DNA from 2 places in the Mesorhizobium sp. M7A.F.Ca.US.014.04.1.1 genome. Region 2 is predicted to be linked to the other one. Evidence: predicted binding sites of a transcription regulator. Region 2 holds the regulator's gene; the other holds the start of a gene.
The links. The regulator LexA, encoded in region 2, represses DNA repair genes until DNA is damaged. The targets are predictions, from matches to a motif close to TGTTCNNNNTGTGTTCNG.
Positions count from the first base shown of each region.

Region 1 (6,427 bases), on a different contig from region 2:
GCGGGCAAGGCCATCCGAGGCTGAAGCGCGCGGCTTCTGTCCGGCTTTGTCAGGAGCGTAGCGAACACCGCTTGGCGGTTTAGCCGGAAGCTGGCAGCTTTGTTCTGTCGTGGACCCTCCAGCAGCACGCGACGAGGGCAGGGCGACAGGACCAGGAGGCCCTAATGGTGGACGAAGCTAAACCGCCGCTACCATTCGCATCGGATGAGGTGCCGTGGACGGAATGGTCCGATGTGCCACGCTTCGGCCTGCGCTACCGGCATTTGTCGCTGGCTGCCCTTGGCGAAAAACACCGTGTCGGCGTGGCAATCGAGGAGCTTCCGGCTGGCAAGCAGTCCTCGCCGGCGCATTACCATATTTTCGAGGAAGAGCATGTCTTCATCCTCGAAGGGGCGCTTACCGCGTATGTCGGCGACGCGGCCTATGCCATGAAGTCCGGCGACTACATCTGCTTTCCCGCCGGTGCCGCGGCGGGGCATTGCCTGATCAATACCAGCGACGCACTGTGCCGCTATGTCATCGTCGGCGAGCGCAACCCGAATGAAGTGGTCGTCTACACCGCCTCCAACAAGGTGCTGGTACGCGCCCTGGGCCGCCGCGCGATCTTCGATCTCGCAGCCATCCGAACTTACTGGGACGGCGAGAACACCGGCCTTACCGCCGGCGATCCGCTGCCGTCGGATGTGACGGCCGGTGTCACCAAACCCCCGGCCGCGCCGATCCCGCCGATCGCCAGCGATGCTGTCGAATGGAAGGTCGAAGGCGAAGGCCCGCGGTTCGGCGGCCGGTCCAGGCACCTGACTTATGCCGCGCTGGGACGCTCCGACTATCATGTCGGCATGCTGATCGAAGCGCCGGCGCCCGGCATGCGCCTGGCGCCCCGGCACTATCACATGCTGGAAGAGGAGCATGCGCTGATCCTGGAAGGGGAGGTGACGCTGCTGCTTGGCGAGGAGCGCCACGAAATGAAAGCCGGCGACTATGTCTGCTTTCCGGCCGGCCTGGCGGTCGGGCATTCCTTCCTCAACAGCGGCACGGGGCCGTGCCGCTACCTGATGATCGGCGAGAAAAATCCCAACGAGGTCTGCGTCTATCCAGATTCCAACAAGATGGCGGTCGACGCCTTGCGCCGGCGCGACGGCATTTTCGACATGGGAGCGGTGAGGCGGTACTGGGACGGCGAAGAGATGGAGTAGCCCCCGGCTTCACAGCTCCTTCTCCGCCAACTCCCTGAATTCGTCGGGAACCGAGCGCGCCGCCTCCAGCGCCACCGTGCCGTAGCCGACCGCCTGTTTGCCAAAGCGCTCGCGGATCTTGTCGATGGCGCGGTCGGCGTCGAAGCGTGCTAGGCCCTTCTTCGTGCCGGGCCGGCGCCTCTCGTCGGCGAGGCCAAGCGGCAGGTCGAGCTGTAACTCGAAGCTTTCCTCAAGATGCGAGACCGAGATCGCCAGCAGCGAGATCGTTTTCTCCTGTGGATTGTCGGCAAGCAGGCCGCGCACCAGATCGCCGGCGATCTCGGCCAGCATCGCGGTCGCCGAGATCGGCTGGTCAAGCGTGATCGAACGGGTGACGGCGCGGAGATCGGCAAAGCGCACGCGTACCGTCACCGTGCGGCCGGGCCTTGCCTTGGCGCGCAGCCGGCTGGCGACGCGGTCGGCCAGATGCAGCAGTGTCGGCACGATGACCCGTGCCATAGCCGGCTTCTGGCCAAGCGCCGATTGGGCGCCGGCCGAATGCGCGCGGCGCTTCGTCTCCAGCTTTCGCGGGTCGCGGTTCCAGGACAGGGCGGCGAGCTTTTCGCCGGCGGCGGGACCGAGCAGGCGCGTCAGCGCGCCGCCATGCGTCCTGGCCAGTTGACCGATGGTCTCGACGCCGATCTCGGCCAGCCGCGCCCTGGTCGCCGGGCCGACGCCCCACATCAGTCCGACCGGCAGATCATGCAGGAAGGCGAGTTCGGTGCCGGGTTCGACGACCACCAGCCCGTCGGGTTTGGCGACCTGCGAGGCGATCTTGGCCAGATGCTTGGTGCGCGCCACGCCGATCGAGATCGGCAGGCCGAGTTCGGCCCGTACGCGGCGGCGGATGGTTGTCGCGATCTCCTGCGGCGAGCCGAACAGATGCGTGCAGCCGGCGACGTCGGCAAACGCCTCGTCGATGGAAATGCGCTCGACCACAGGCGTAAAATCGTCGAGCACCTTGATCGCCGCATCGCCCAGCCGCTGGTAATGGCTGAAATTGCCGCCGACGAAGATCAAATGCGGGCAGAGTTCGCGCGCCTTGCGCCCCGGCATGCCGCCACGCACGCCGAAGGCGCGCGCCTCATAGGAAGCGGCGAGCACGACGCCGCCGCCCACCGCGATCGGCTTGCCGCGCAGCGGCGGATCGAGCAACTGCTCGACAGAGGCGTAGAAAGCGTCGAGATCGGCATGCAGGATGGTGGCTGTCGTTTCCATCGACCGCACATCCGCAGTTGCTGATAGAATAGAACAAATAAAGAACAAAGATGGATGGTTGTCAAGCGAAGAGCGATTGGGTGCGGCAACAGCCATGCCGGTTCGGCTTGAACGCAACCGCCTAGACACTATGCTCCGTTCGCAGCGCCGCTTTCATCTTTTCCAGCGCTGCTTCGCCGCCTGCCGCCAACTGGTTGGCAATCCTGGCCAATCTCTCGTCGGCCTTGCGGTGCCTGCTGCCCCAGGCGCCGAGCGTCGCCAGCACCGGCAATAGGTCGATGCCTGCTTCGGTCAGCCGGTAGACCGTTCTCAAGCCATGCGTCGGGTCGTCGCTTCTGGTGAGGATGCCTTCGTCCTGAAGCGTTTGCAGTCGCTCGGCCAGCGTGCGCGAGGAGATGCCTTCGTCGGATTGCAGGAATTCGCGAAAGTGCTTTTTCCCGGCGAAGACCATGTCGCGGATGATGAGCAGCGTCCAGCGGTCGCCGATGAGTTCGAGCGACAGGTTGATCGGGCAGTCGGATTTTTCGCGCGTCGCCATCTATGGTTCCATTTCTAAATCACTTTACTATTGACATCGTTTTGGCCTTGCGTCAACAGTTCCAAATGTAAACTGTTTTGCGATAGCCGTGAGGAGAATGACGGTGAAAAAGCTGGTCCTGCAGATGCAGATGTCGGTCGACGGCTTTGTCGGCGCCACCGAGGACCATTCCTGGCAGCTCTGGGAGTGGGGTGACGAGAGCGCCTGGGACGATGAGCTGAAGCAGGACTTCAACGCTGTCTTCACAGGCGTCGATACCATCCTGCTCAGCCGCAAGATGGCGCAGGAGGGCTATCTCACCCATTGGGGCAATGCCGCCAAGAAGTTTCCGCACGATCCGTTCTACGCCTTTGCGCAACGCATCGTCGACGCCCGCAAGGTGGTGCTCAGTGATAAGCTCAAGCAATCGGCCGGGGAGCCGGCCTGGGAGCGCACGAGCGTGGCCAGCGGCGACCTGCCGCGCGAAGTCAATGCGCTGAAAGCGGGCGAGGGCGGCGACATGGCCGTGTTCGGCGGCGCCGGTTTCGCGTCGGCGCTGATTGCGGCCGGGCTGGTCGACGAGTTTCAGCTTTTCATCAACCCGGCGGTGCTGGGTGCGGGCCGCCGGATTTTTGATCAGGGCGGTTTTAGAAACCTGCGGCTGCTCGGCTCGAAGACCTATGACTGTGGCATGGTGGTCAGTCGCTATGCACCGGCGGGGTGAGGGGGACCTCCATCTTCTCCCTGCTCACTTCGCATCGTGAAAAATAATCCCGACCGTGTGGCGCATGCCTGAGCGCAGCCGGCTGACGCCATGACGCAGGTTGACGCGGTAATTGCCTTTGGTGCCCTGCACCGGCCGGTTGTGGACGGCAAAGACAACGGCGTCGCCCTGGCGCAGCGGCACCACCTCGACCCGGCTCTGCATGCGCGGCCGCTGCTCGGTCAGCGCGAACTCACCGCCGGTGAAATCCTGGCCCGGCTCGGAGAGCAGGATCGCCACCTGCAGCGGAAAGGCGAGGTCGCCATAGAGATCCTGGTGCAGGCAGTTGAAGTCGCCAGGCACATATTGCAGCAGCAGCGGCGTCGGCCGCGTCTGGCCGGCGGCATGACACTGATCGAGAAACGCGGCATGCGTCGCGGGATAACGCATAGCCTGCCCCATCCGCTCGTTCCACCGATTGGCGACCTCGGCCAGCCTGGGATAGAGCGCGCTGCGCAGGCCGCCGAGCAGGTCCGGCAAGGGATAGCGGAAATAGCGGTACTCACCCTTGCCGAAGCCGTGCCTGGCCATATGGATGTGGCTGCGGAAATGCTCTTCTTTGGGATAGAGGCCGGCGATCTCCCGGCATTCTTCGGGCGAGAGCAATTTCTCGATCACCGCGCAGCCGAAACCGTCGAGTTCGGCGGCAAGGGCGGGCCAGTCGTAACCCGCGACACGCGTCCGAGCAGCTTCAACCGCCGATGCGGCAACCCTGGCATGGGCATTCATATCGTAGCCTCCTTGTCGATCAGAGCGCGCTTGCGCTCGACGCCCCAGCGGTAGCCCGACAGCGTGCCGTCGGCGCGGACAACACGGTGGCAGGGAATGCCCAGCGCAATCGCGTTGGCCGCACAGGCCGTCGCCACGGCACGGGCGCCGTCCGGCTGGCCGAGGCGCTGGGCCAGCGCGGCGTAGGTGATGGTGGCGCCGCACGGGATGCCTCGGAGCGCCTCCCACACGCGCTGCTGGAATGGCGTGCCGCGGCGCAGGTCGAGCGGCAGGTCGAGGCCGACGCCAGGCATTTCGATGAAGCGCGCGATTGCCGCGAGATCGTCGCGCAAGGTGGCCCCGTCTTCGACCAGTAGCTTGCCCGGGAAGCGATGGCCAAGATCCCGCTCCAGTGTGTCGGCGTCCGAGCCGATCAGGATGGCGCAGACGCCGATAGCGCTGCGTGCCGCCAGGATTTTACCGATCGGGGATTCGCCGATGGCGTAGGTTATGATATCGAGGGCGGCGAGCTTGGTGACCGTCGCCGGAATATTGGTTTGTACGAGGTTCATTGCCTTCACTCCTTTGTCTGTGCCTGAACCCTAGCCACGTGCTGATTGGCGCTCACTCCGATGCTTGCTTTCAAATTCGAATCTCCAAGGCAGGTGCTCTACGGCGCCGTAGAGCGCTGATTTGGATCATTGGCACTTCGCCTGAGGACGTCATGCGACACGGGTGACGGAAATTTCGCCCAGCACGAACACTTCGCCTGATGACAGGCGCAACTCAACCTCGCCGGTTGCGGTGCGGCTCCATTCGGCTTTGCCATCATCGACCATCTGGCCGATGGCGGTCATCACCCATGATTTCGCGTCAGGGGCGCGGCGGCTGCCGGCAGCTTGGGTCTGGATGTTCGCATCGGTGGTGGGAGACCTTGCCATCGCGCGCATTGCCGGTCCTCGTCAGGCCCGTACCGACCGGTTGGCATTGTCGGACGCTGCCTCGCGGTCGAGCAGCGCGCGCTTGCGCTCCGCGCCCCAGGCGTAGCCGGAAAGTGCGCCGTCCTTGCGGATGACGCGGTGGCAGGGAATGGCGACGGCAAGATTGTTGGCGGCGCAGGCGGCGGCGATGGCGCGGGCCGCCTTAGGTGCGCCTATGCGATGCGCGATCTCGGCATAGGAAACCGTTTGGCCGGCGGGGATGGCGCGCAAGGCCTGCCAGACGCGCTGCTGGAACGCCGTGCCGCGGACGTCGAGCGGCAGGTCGAGGCCGAGCGCCGGAGCCTCGACGAAACCGACGACGCGGGCGACCAGCGCCTCGTAGTCGCGGTCGCCACCGATCAGCCGTGCCCTGGGGAAACGGTCCTGCAGGTCGCGCACCAGCGCGTCGGGATCGTCGCCGAGCAGGATCGAGGCGACGCCCTTTTGGCTGGACGCGACCAGGATGGTGCCGAGCGAGGTCTCGCCAACGGCGAAGCGGATCTCTTCATGGGAGCCGCCGGCGCGATAGCGCGTCGGCGTCATGCCGAGCATACCAATGGATTTCTCATAGAAACGCCCGCTCGAATTGAAACCGGCATCGTAGATCGCAGCCGTCACGCTGGTGCCGTCTTCCAGGCCCTGGCGGACCCTGGCGGCGCGGTGTGCGGCGGCATAGTCCTTCGGCGTCAATCCGGTGACCGCCTTGAAGATGCGGTGGAAATAACCGGCGCTGCGGCCGGCGGCATCAGCCAATTCAGCGAGCGAGGGTTCTTCCTCGCTCTGCTCGATCCTGCGGCAGGCAGCGGCGACCATCGCCGCGTTGCCGGCCTCGAGCGACGGGCCATGTGGATCGCAGCGCCGGCACGGGCGAAAACCGGTCGCCCTGGCCTGGTCCAGCGTGTCGTGCAACTGCACATTTTTCGGATTGGCGCGCCGAGACGGACAGGAAGGCCGGCAATAGACGCCCGTCGTCGCCACCGAATACCAGAATGCGCCGTCAGCGGAT
Region 1 covers NZ_RZRW01000282.1:668-7,094, forward strand. The annotation lists partial or broken gene EOA22_RS18970 (FGGY-family carbohydrate kinase) at 1-24, shown strand, start outside; gene EOA22_RS18975 (cupin domain-containing protein) at 165-1,196, shown strand; gene dinB (DNA polymerase IV) at 1,206-2,453, opposite strand; gene EOA22_RS18985 (helix-turn-helix domain-containing protein) at 2,575-2,991, opposite strand; gene EOA22_RS18990 (dihydrofolate reductase family protein) at 3,089-3,694, shown strand; gene EOA22_RS18995 (2OG-Fe(II) oxygenase) at 3,719-4,462, opposite strand; gene EOA22_RS19000 (methylated-DNA--[protein]-cysteine S-methyltransferase) at 4,459-5,013, opposite strand; gene EOA22_RS19005 (hypothetical protein) at 5,164-5,391, opposite strand; gene ada (bifunctional DNA-binding transcriptional regulator/O6-methylguanine-DNA methyltransferase Ada) at 5,404-6,427, opposite strand, start outside.
Region 1: a site for LexA is predicted at 2,483-2,500, ahead of dinB (DNA polymerase IV). Genes of this name have one in related genera too.

Region 2 (6,649 bases):
ACATCGGAAACCATCGTCGTTCCGGAAGTGTTCGACAACAGCGATGGGCAATTCGACGTCGCGGATGCCGTTGAGCTACCGCCGGGATCGCCGTTCTATTGCTCCTCAGGCGTTTGCGTGGCCAGGCACATGTCCGGTGCGATCATTGCCTATGTCGAGGACCGCAAGGACACCTGGAAAGCCTGCGGCTTCGCCGAACTGATCGTCGTCAACGACGCCACCGCCTATGACGCCTGTCACAACCCGCTGGTTCTCGTCATCACCAAGCGGCAACTGGCTCGCAAAGGCAGTGCCGCGGTCTTCTTCGATCGCCAATCGGCGACCACGCCGGCGACGATCAGCTTCGCGGTGGACAGCCCATATCGGCCCTGGCACACGCAACGCAGATACTCTCGCGAGGCGAGGGGGCTGGCACCCTTCAAGAAACCCGAGAAGCCAGTGGTCAACCCACAGCCGTCTCAGTAGCGACGGATCAGGCCGACGAGCTTGCCTTGCACCTTGACCCTGTCCGGCCCGAAAATCCGTGTCTCATAGGCTGGATTGGCGGCTTCGAGGGCAATCGAGGCGCCCTTGCGGCGGAACCGCTTCAGCGTCGCTTCCTCTTCATCGACCAGCGCCACGATGATCTCGCCGGGGCTGGCCGTGTCGGCGTTACGGATGATAACGGTGTCGCCGTCGAAGATGCCGGCCTCGATCATCGAATCGCCCTTGACCTCCAGCGCATAGTGCGCGCCGCCCATGATCATGTCCGGCGGCACCGAAATCGAATGCGTCTGATGCTGGATGGCATCGATCGGCACGCCGGCGGCGATGCGACCCATGACCGGGATCGAAACGGCAGAGACCGCATCGTCGTCATTGCCGGGCGAAGGCATCCGCGAAGGCGCCGGCTTGATCTGCCGGCCAAGAGCACCACCCTGACCAAGACTGCCCTGGATGACGCTTGGCGAAAACTTCTTTGCCGCATTGAGGCCTGGCGCGATGGAGTCCGGCAGCCGCAGCACTTCCAGCGCGCGGGCCCGATTGGGCAGCCGGCGGATAAAGCCGCGCTCCTCAAGGGCCGTGATCAGCCGATGAATCCCGGATTTGGAGGCAAGGTCGAGCGCCTCCTTCATCTCGTCGAAGGATGGCGGAATGCCGCTCTCCTTCAGGCGTTCATGGATGAACATCAGCAGTTCATGTTGCTTGCGTGTCAGCATGGCGGCCCCCAGGTTCCCTGAAACCAGAATCGAAAAACAAACCCAGAACAAACACTATCTGTTCCAGTTGTGTTCTGCAACCGTTTAAAGTTTAATGAATTTGTTAAGGCTGCTGAAATTATTTGGCGCTTGCCAGCGGGTTACGATCGACGGGCGCCACCTTCGGCAATGCGCCTGCTCACATTGAAATTGTTATGGTTAATGACCTGTGGCTTATCCCCTACCAAAGCTTGGCATTATCTGTCGATCGACCTCGACAAGGGGCGATTGCAACCTTCGGGACGTTCGTTGGCCGTGAACGAAACGGAGCCAAAACGCCAACGTCAGTTGGGCATTTTGGCTGGAAATTCAGCTCTCCGTCATTTGCCAGGCAGTGAGGGCAGCGACGGCGGATCGCCGGGATCGGTGCGTCAGGTAACGGCTTCCTTGACGGCGAAACGCTGGTCCTTCCATGCTCCCGTGCGCAGAATGTCTTCCAGAACCTCAACCGCCAGCCACACATCCTTGTAGCTGACATAGAGCGGCGTGAAGCCGAAACGGATGGTCGACGGTGCGCGGAAGTCACCGATCACCCCGCGCTCGATCAGCGCCCGCATGATTTGATAGCCGTGGTCGTGAAGGAACGACACCTGGCTGCCGCGCCTGGTCGCGTCGCGGGTGGTCTCCAGCGTGAGACCGTAGGCGCCGCACTTGGCTTCGACGAGCTGGATGAACAGTTCTGTCTGCGCGACGCTCTTCTTTCGCAATGCCGCCATGTCGACGTCGCTCCAGATGGCAAGCGCGCCTTTGAGCGCCCGCATCGACAGGACCGGTTGCGTACCGCACAGAAAACGGCGGATGCCGGTGCCGGCAACATAACCCCGTTCGAAGGCAAAGGGCCGCGCATGGCCCCACCAGCCGCTGAGCGGCTGGCTGATATCGCCGTGGTGGCGCTGCGCGGCATAGATGAAGGCCGGCGCGCCCGGACCGCCGTTGAGGTACTTGTACGTGCAGCCGACAGCGAAATCGGCATTTGCCTGATCGAGCTCGACGGGCAGGGCGCCGGCGGTGTGGCAGAGATCCCAGACGATCAGCGCTCCGGCCGTATGAGCCCTGCGCGTCAGCGCCGCCATGTCGCGCAGTTCACCCGATTTGTAATTGACGTGGTTGACCAGCACCACCGCGACGTTTTCGTCGATCAGATCTTCGATGGTCGGCGCGTCGACGCCCGCGAGGCGCAGCAGGACGCCATCCCGGGTCGAGGCCACGCCTTCGGCGATGTACAGGTCGGTGGGAAAACTGTCACCTTCGGCGACGATGGCTGACCGGCCGGGCCGCATCTCCATCGCTGCGTGCAGCACCTTGTAGATGTTGGTCGATGTCGTGTCGCAGACAACGGTCTGGCCGGCCGCGGCTCCTATCAGGCGTCCGAGTTGGTCGCCGAGTTCGATCGGCATCTCGAACCATCCGGCCGTGTTCCAGGCTCGGATAAGATCTCGGGCCCATTCCTGCGTCGCCGCCTGCTGCAGCTCGCCGAAAACGGCATGAGATGCTGCCCCCAGTGAATTGCCGTCGAGATAGATCACCCCCTCCGGCAGAATGAAACGGTCGCGCATGGCCCGCAGCGGATCCGTGGCATCCATCGCTTCGACTGCGGCGAGATCAGGAATTCCACTCATGGTCAGTCCCCGGTTGTTCGCGAAGGGGTTTCCGCCACAGAGCGTCCCTTCGGTGAGCCTGTTCTCATTTCGATGATGTCAGAGCCGGGTGCGGACCGTCCACAGCTCCGGAAACAGCACGACCTCGAGCATTTTCTTCAGATACGAAGCGCCCGACGTGCCGCCGGTGCCGCGCTTCAGACCGATGATGCGCTCCACCGTGGTGACGTGGTTGAAGCGCCAGCGGCGGAAATAATCCTCGAAGTCGACCAGCTTCTCGGCCAGTTCGTAGAACATCCAGTAGCGCTGCGGATCGCGGTAGATAGTCTGCCAGGCGACCAGGACCTCTTCATTCTCGGTTCGCGTCTCACGCCAGTCCGTGCGCCTGGCATCGGCACCGATGTCGAATCCGTTGCGCGCCAAAAGCAGCAGCGCTTCGTCATAGAGCGACGGCTCGGCCAGAATGGCTTCCAGCTTTCCGCTGAGGTCAGGCCGATGCTTGTGAGGGCCGAGCATGGCCAGGTTGCGGTTGCCGGCCATGAACTCGATGGCGCGATACTGCCAGGACTGGAAACCCGAGGACTGGCCGAGCGCGTCGCGAAACTCGGTGTATTCGCTGGGCGTCATCGTCCGCAGCACATCCCAGGCATTGTTCAGCTGCTCGAAGATGCGCGCGACTCGCGACAGCATCTTGAAGCTCGGCTCAAGCCGGTCGGCGCGGATCGAGCGGATCGCGGCGCCAATCTCGTGCAAAGCGAGCTTCATCCACAGTTCCGAGGTCTGGTGCTGGATGATGAACAGCATCTCGTCATGCGCCGACGAGAGCGGTGTCTGCGCCTCCAGCACTTTCTCCAGGTGCAGATAGTCGCTGTACGACATGCGCTCGTTGAACGACATCTGTGCGCCTTCGGACGCCGGATCGTAGGGCTCGCTCAATTGACTTTCTCCGTGCGCAGCCGGAAGCGCTGGATCTTGCCGGTCTGGGTCTTGGGCAAAGCAGCAATGAATTTCACCGATCGCGGGTATTTGTAGGGCGCGATCGTCGCCTTGACATGGTCCTGCAGGCGCTTGGTCGTCAATGCGTCAGGCGCCACGCCCTGCACCAGCACGACATGCGCCTCGACGATCTGGCCGCGCTCGGCGTCCTCGGCGCCGATCACCGCGCATTCGGCGACGTCGGGATGTGACAGAAGTGCGGCCTCGACCTCGGGGCCGGCAATGTTGTAGCCGGCGCTGACGATCATATCGTCGGAGCGCGCGGCGAAATGGAAGAAGCCGTCCTCGTCCTGCGTGAAGGTGTCGCCGGTGATGTTCCAGCCGTCGCGCACGTAGTCCTTCTGCCTGATATCGGCCATGTAGCGGCAGCCGGTCGGGCCGCGCACCGCCAGCCTGCCGGTCGCGCCGCGCGGTACTTCGCGCATCTCGTCGTCGACGATGCGCGCCTCGTAGCCGCCGACCGGCTTGCCGGTCGACGCGGGCTTCATGTCGCCAAAGCGGTTGGAGATGAAGATGTGCAGCATTTCGGTGGCGCCGATGCCGTCGAGGATCGGCTTGCCGGTCTTTTGCGTCCACTCTTCGAAAACCGGAGCGGGCAAGGTTTCGCCGGCTGAAACGGCAACCCGCAGCGAAGACAAATCGGCACCTTCATCCATGGCCTTCAGCATGGCGCGGTAGGCAGTCGGCGCGGTGAAGGAGATCGTGGCTTTGTAGGTCTCGATGATGTGGATCATGTTGGGTGGCGTCGCCTGCTCCAGCAGCGTCGCCGCCGCACCGAAGCGCAGGGGAAAGATAGCGAGCCCGCCAAGGCCGAAAGTGAAAGCCAGCGGCGGCGAGCCGACGAAGATGTCGTCCGGCGTCACCTCCAGGATTTCGCGGGCATAGGCGTCGGCGATGATCAGGAGGTCGCGGTGGAAATGCATCGTCGCCTTCGGCACGCCTGTCGTGCCCGAGGTGAAGCCGAGCAGCGCGACATCGTCGCGGCCGGTGTTGACGGCGGTGAATGTCACCGGCTTGTCGAGAGCGGCACGATCGAGCTCGGCATCATGGTTGGCGGTGCCGTCGAAGCCTATGACCTGTTTGAGGAAGGTGCTGTCCTTGGCGCAGGCGGTCATCTCGTCCATCAGCCTGGTGTCGCAGAGCGCGACGGTGATTTCCGCCTTGTCGACGATCTTGGCCAGTTCGCCGGCGCGCAGCATAGGCATGGTGTTGACGACCACGGCGCCGACCTTGGTGGCAGCCAGCCAGCAGGCGACCATGGCGGGGTTGTTGGCCGAGCGGATCAGCACCCGGTTGCCGGGCTCGACGCCATAATTCTCGACCAGCGCGTGGGCGAGCCTGTTCGTCCAGTCGGACAGTTCCTTGTAGGTGCGGCGGCGGCCATTGCCGATCAGGGCTGTGCGGTCGCCGAGGCCCTTCTCGACCAGCCGGTCGGTCAGTTCGACACCGGCGTTGAGGCGTTCGGGATAGTCGAAGCCGTCGAGCAGTATATCGGGCCATTGCTCCGGCGGCGGCAGGTGATCGCGCGTGAACGTGTCGATATGCGCTGAAGGCCCAAGCATGTCGCCGCTCTCCCGTCTGCTGCCTGGCCAGTGCGCAATGCGCCTTGGCTGGATGTGGTGGATCCTAAGGTCCTGCTCTGAGGAGGCTTCGTGCTGCCCATCACGCCTGCTCGGAGATGCGCGCCGAAAGGGTGAACATCTGCAGGTGAGGGCAGCACAGCAGACCTCCCATTGTCGGCTGTTCGTGCGGGCAGGATCGCACCAGTCGAAATTTGTTTCAAGCCTAAAATGTTTTTGCCCTGGAGCATTGACGCATGGCGTGGCGCTGGCCATTGCTAGCGCAACAGCGATGCCGTTTTGGGGGAGGGCGCAGATGTTCGAACGTCACATCGTCGATTGGGATGATGCCTATGCCAACGGCGCGAACATTGCCGGCAGCGACCGTTGGCCAGCCGCCTGGTCCGAGCCAGCGGCAGCATTCCGCGATGCGCTCTCGGCAGAGAGCCGGGCACGGCTCGACATCGCCTACGGCGACAGGCCGCGCAATCGGCTCGATCTTTTCCTTCCCAAGGCCGCGCCCAAAGGACTGGTGGTGATTATCCATGGTGGTTACTGGCTGGAGACCGACAAGAGCTTGTGGTCGCATCTCGCCAATGGCGCGGTCGGCAGCGGCTTCGCCGTTGCGATGCCCTCCTACACGCTGTGCCCGGACATACGCATCGCAGGCATCGTCCGGGAGGTCGGGGCGGCGATTGGCAAGGCAGCGGCAATGGTTGACGGACCGCTGATGCTGACCGGACATTCGGCCGGCGGCCATCTCGCCACCCGGATGGTGACGACAACCACGCCTCTGGCGCCGGATGTGGCGCGGCGCATACGCCATGTCGTTTCGATTTCAGGTCTACACGATTTGCGTCCGCTCATGCGCACCGGCATGAACAAGGACCTGGCAATCGACGAAGAGGAGGCGCTGGCTGAAAGCCCAGCCCTGCTGCGCCCGATGGATGGCGCCCGCATCACCTGCTGGGCCGGCGGCGGTGAGCGCGCCGAGTTCCTGCGCCAGAATGCGTTGCTTGCCAACATCTGGACCGGCCTTGGCGCCACCACCAGCACCGTGGTCGAGCCCGACCGGCATCACTACGACATTGTCGACGGCCTTGCCGATCCGGCGCATCCGCTGACACAGAGCTTGATCTCGAGCTAGAGCCGAGATCACTTTCTCGTCTGTTATGAACGGCTTGCCTGGAATTCCTCAGCGCAGCATCAAAACGCTGCAAGCCTCGCCCGCGGCTGCTGCAGGGGCAAACGGCGCCCG
Region 2 covers NZ_RZRW01000281.1:110-6,758, forward strand. The annotation lists partial or broken gene EOA22_RS18935 (competence protein) at 1-465, shown strand, start outside; gene lexA (transcriptional repressor LexA) at 459-1,199, opposite strand; gene kynU (kynureninase) at 1,610-2,857, opposite strand; gene kynA (tryptophan 2,3-dioxygenase) at 2,936-3,772, opposite strand; gene EOA22_RS18955 (AMP-binding protein) at 3,769-5,394, opposite strand; gene EOA22_RS18960 (alpha/beta hydrolase) at 5,708-6,538, shown strand; partial or broken gene EOA22_RS18965 (molybdopterin molybdotransferase MoeA) at 6,587-6,649, opposite strand, start outside.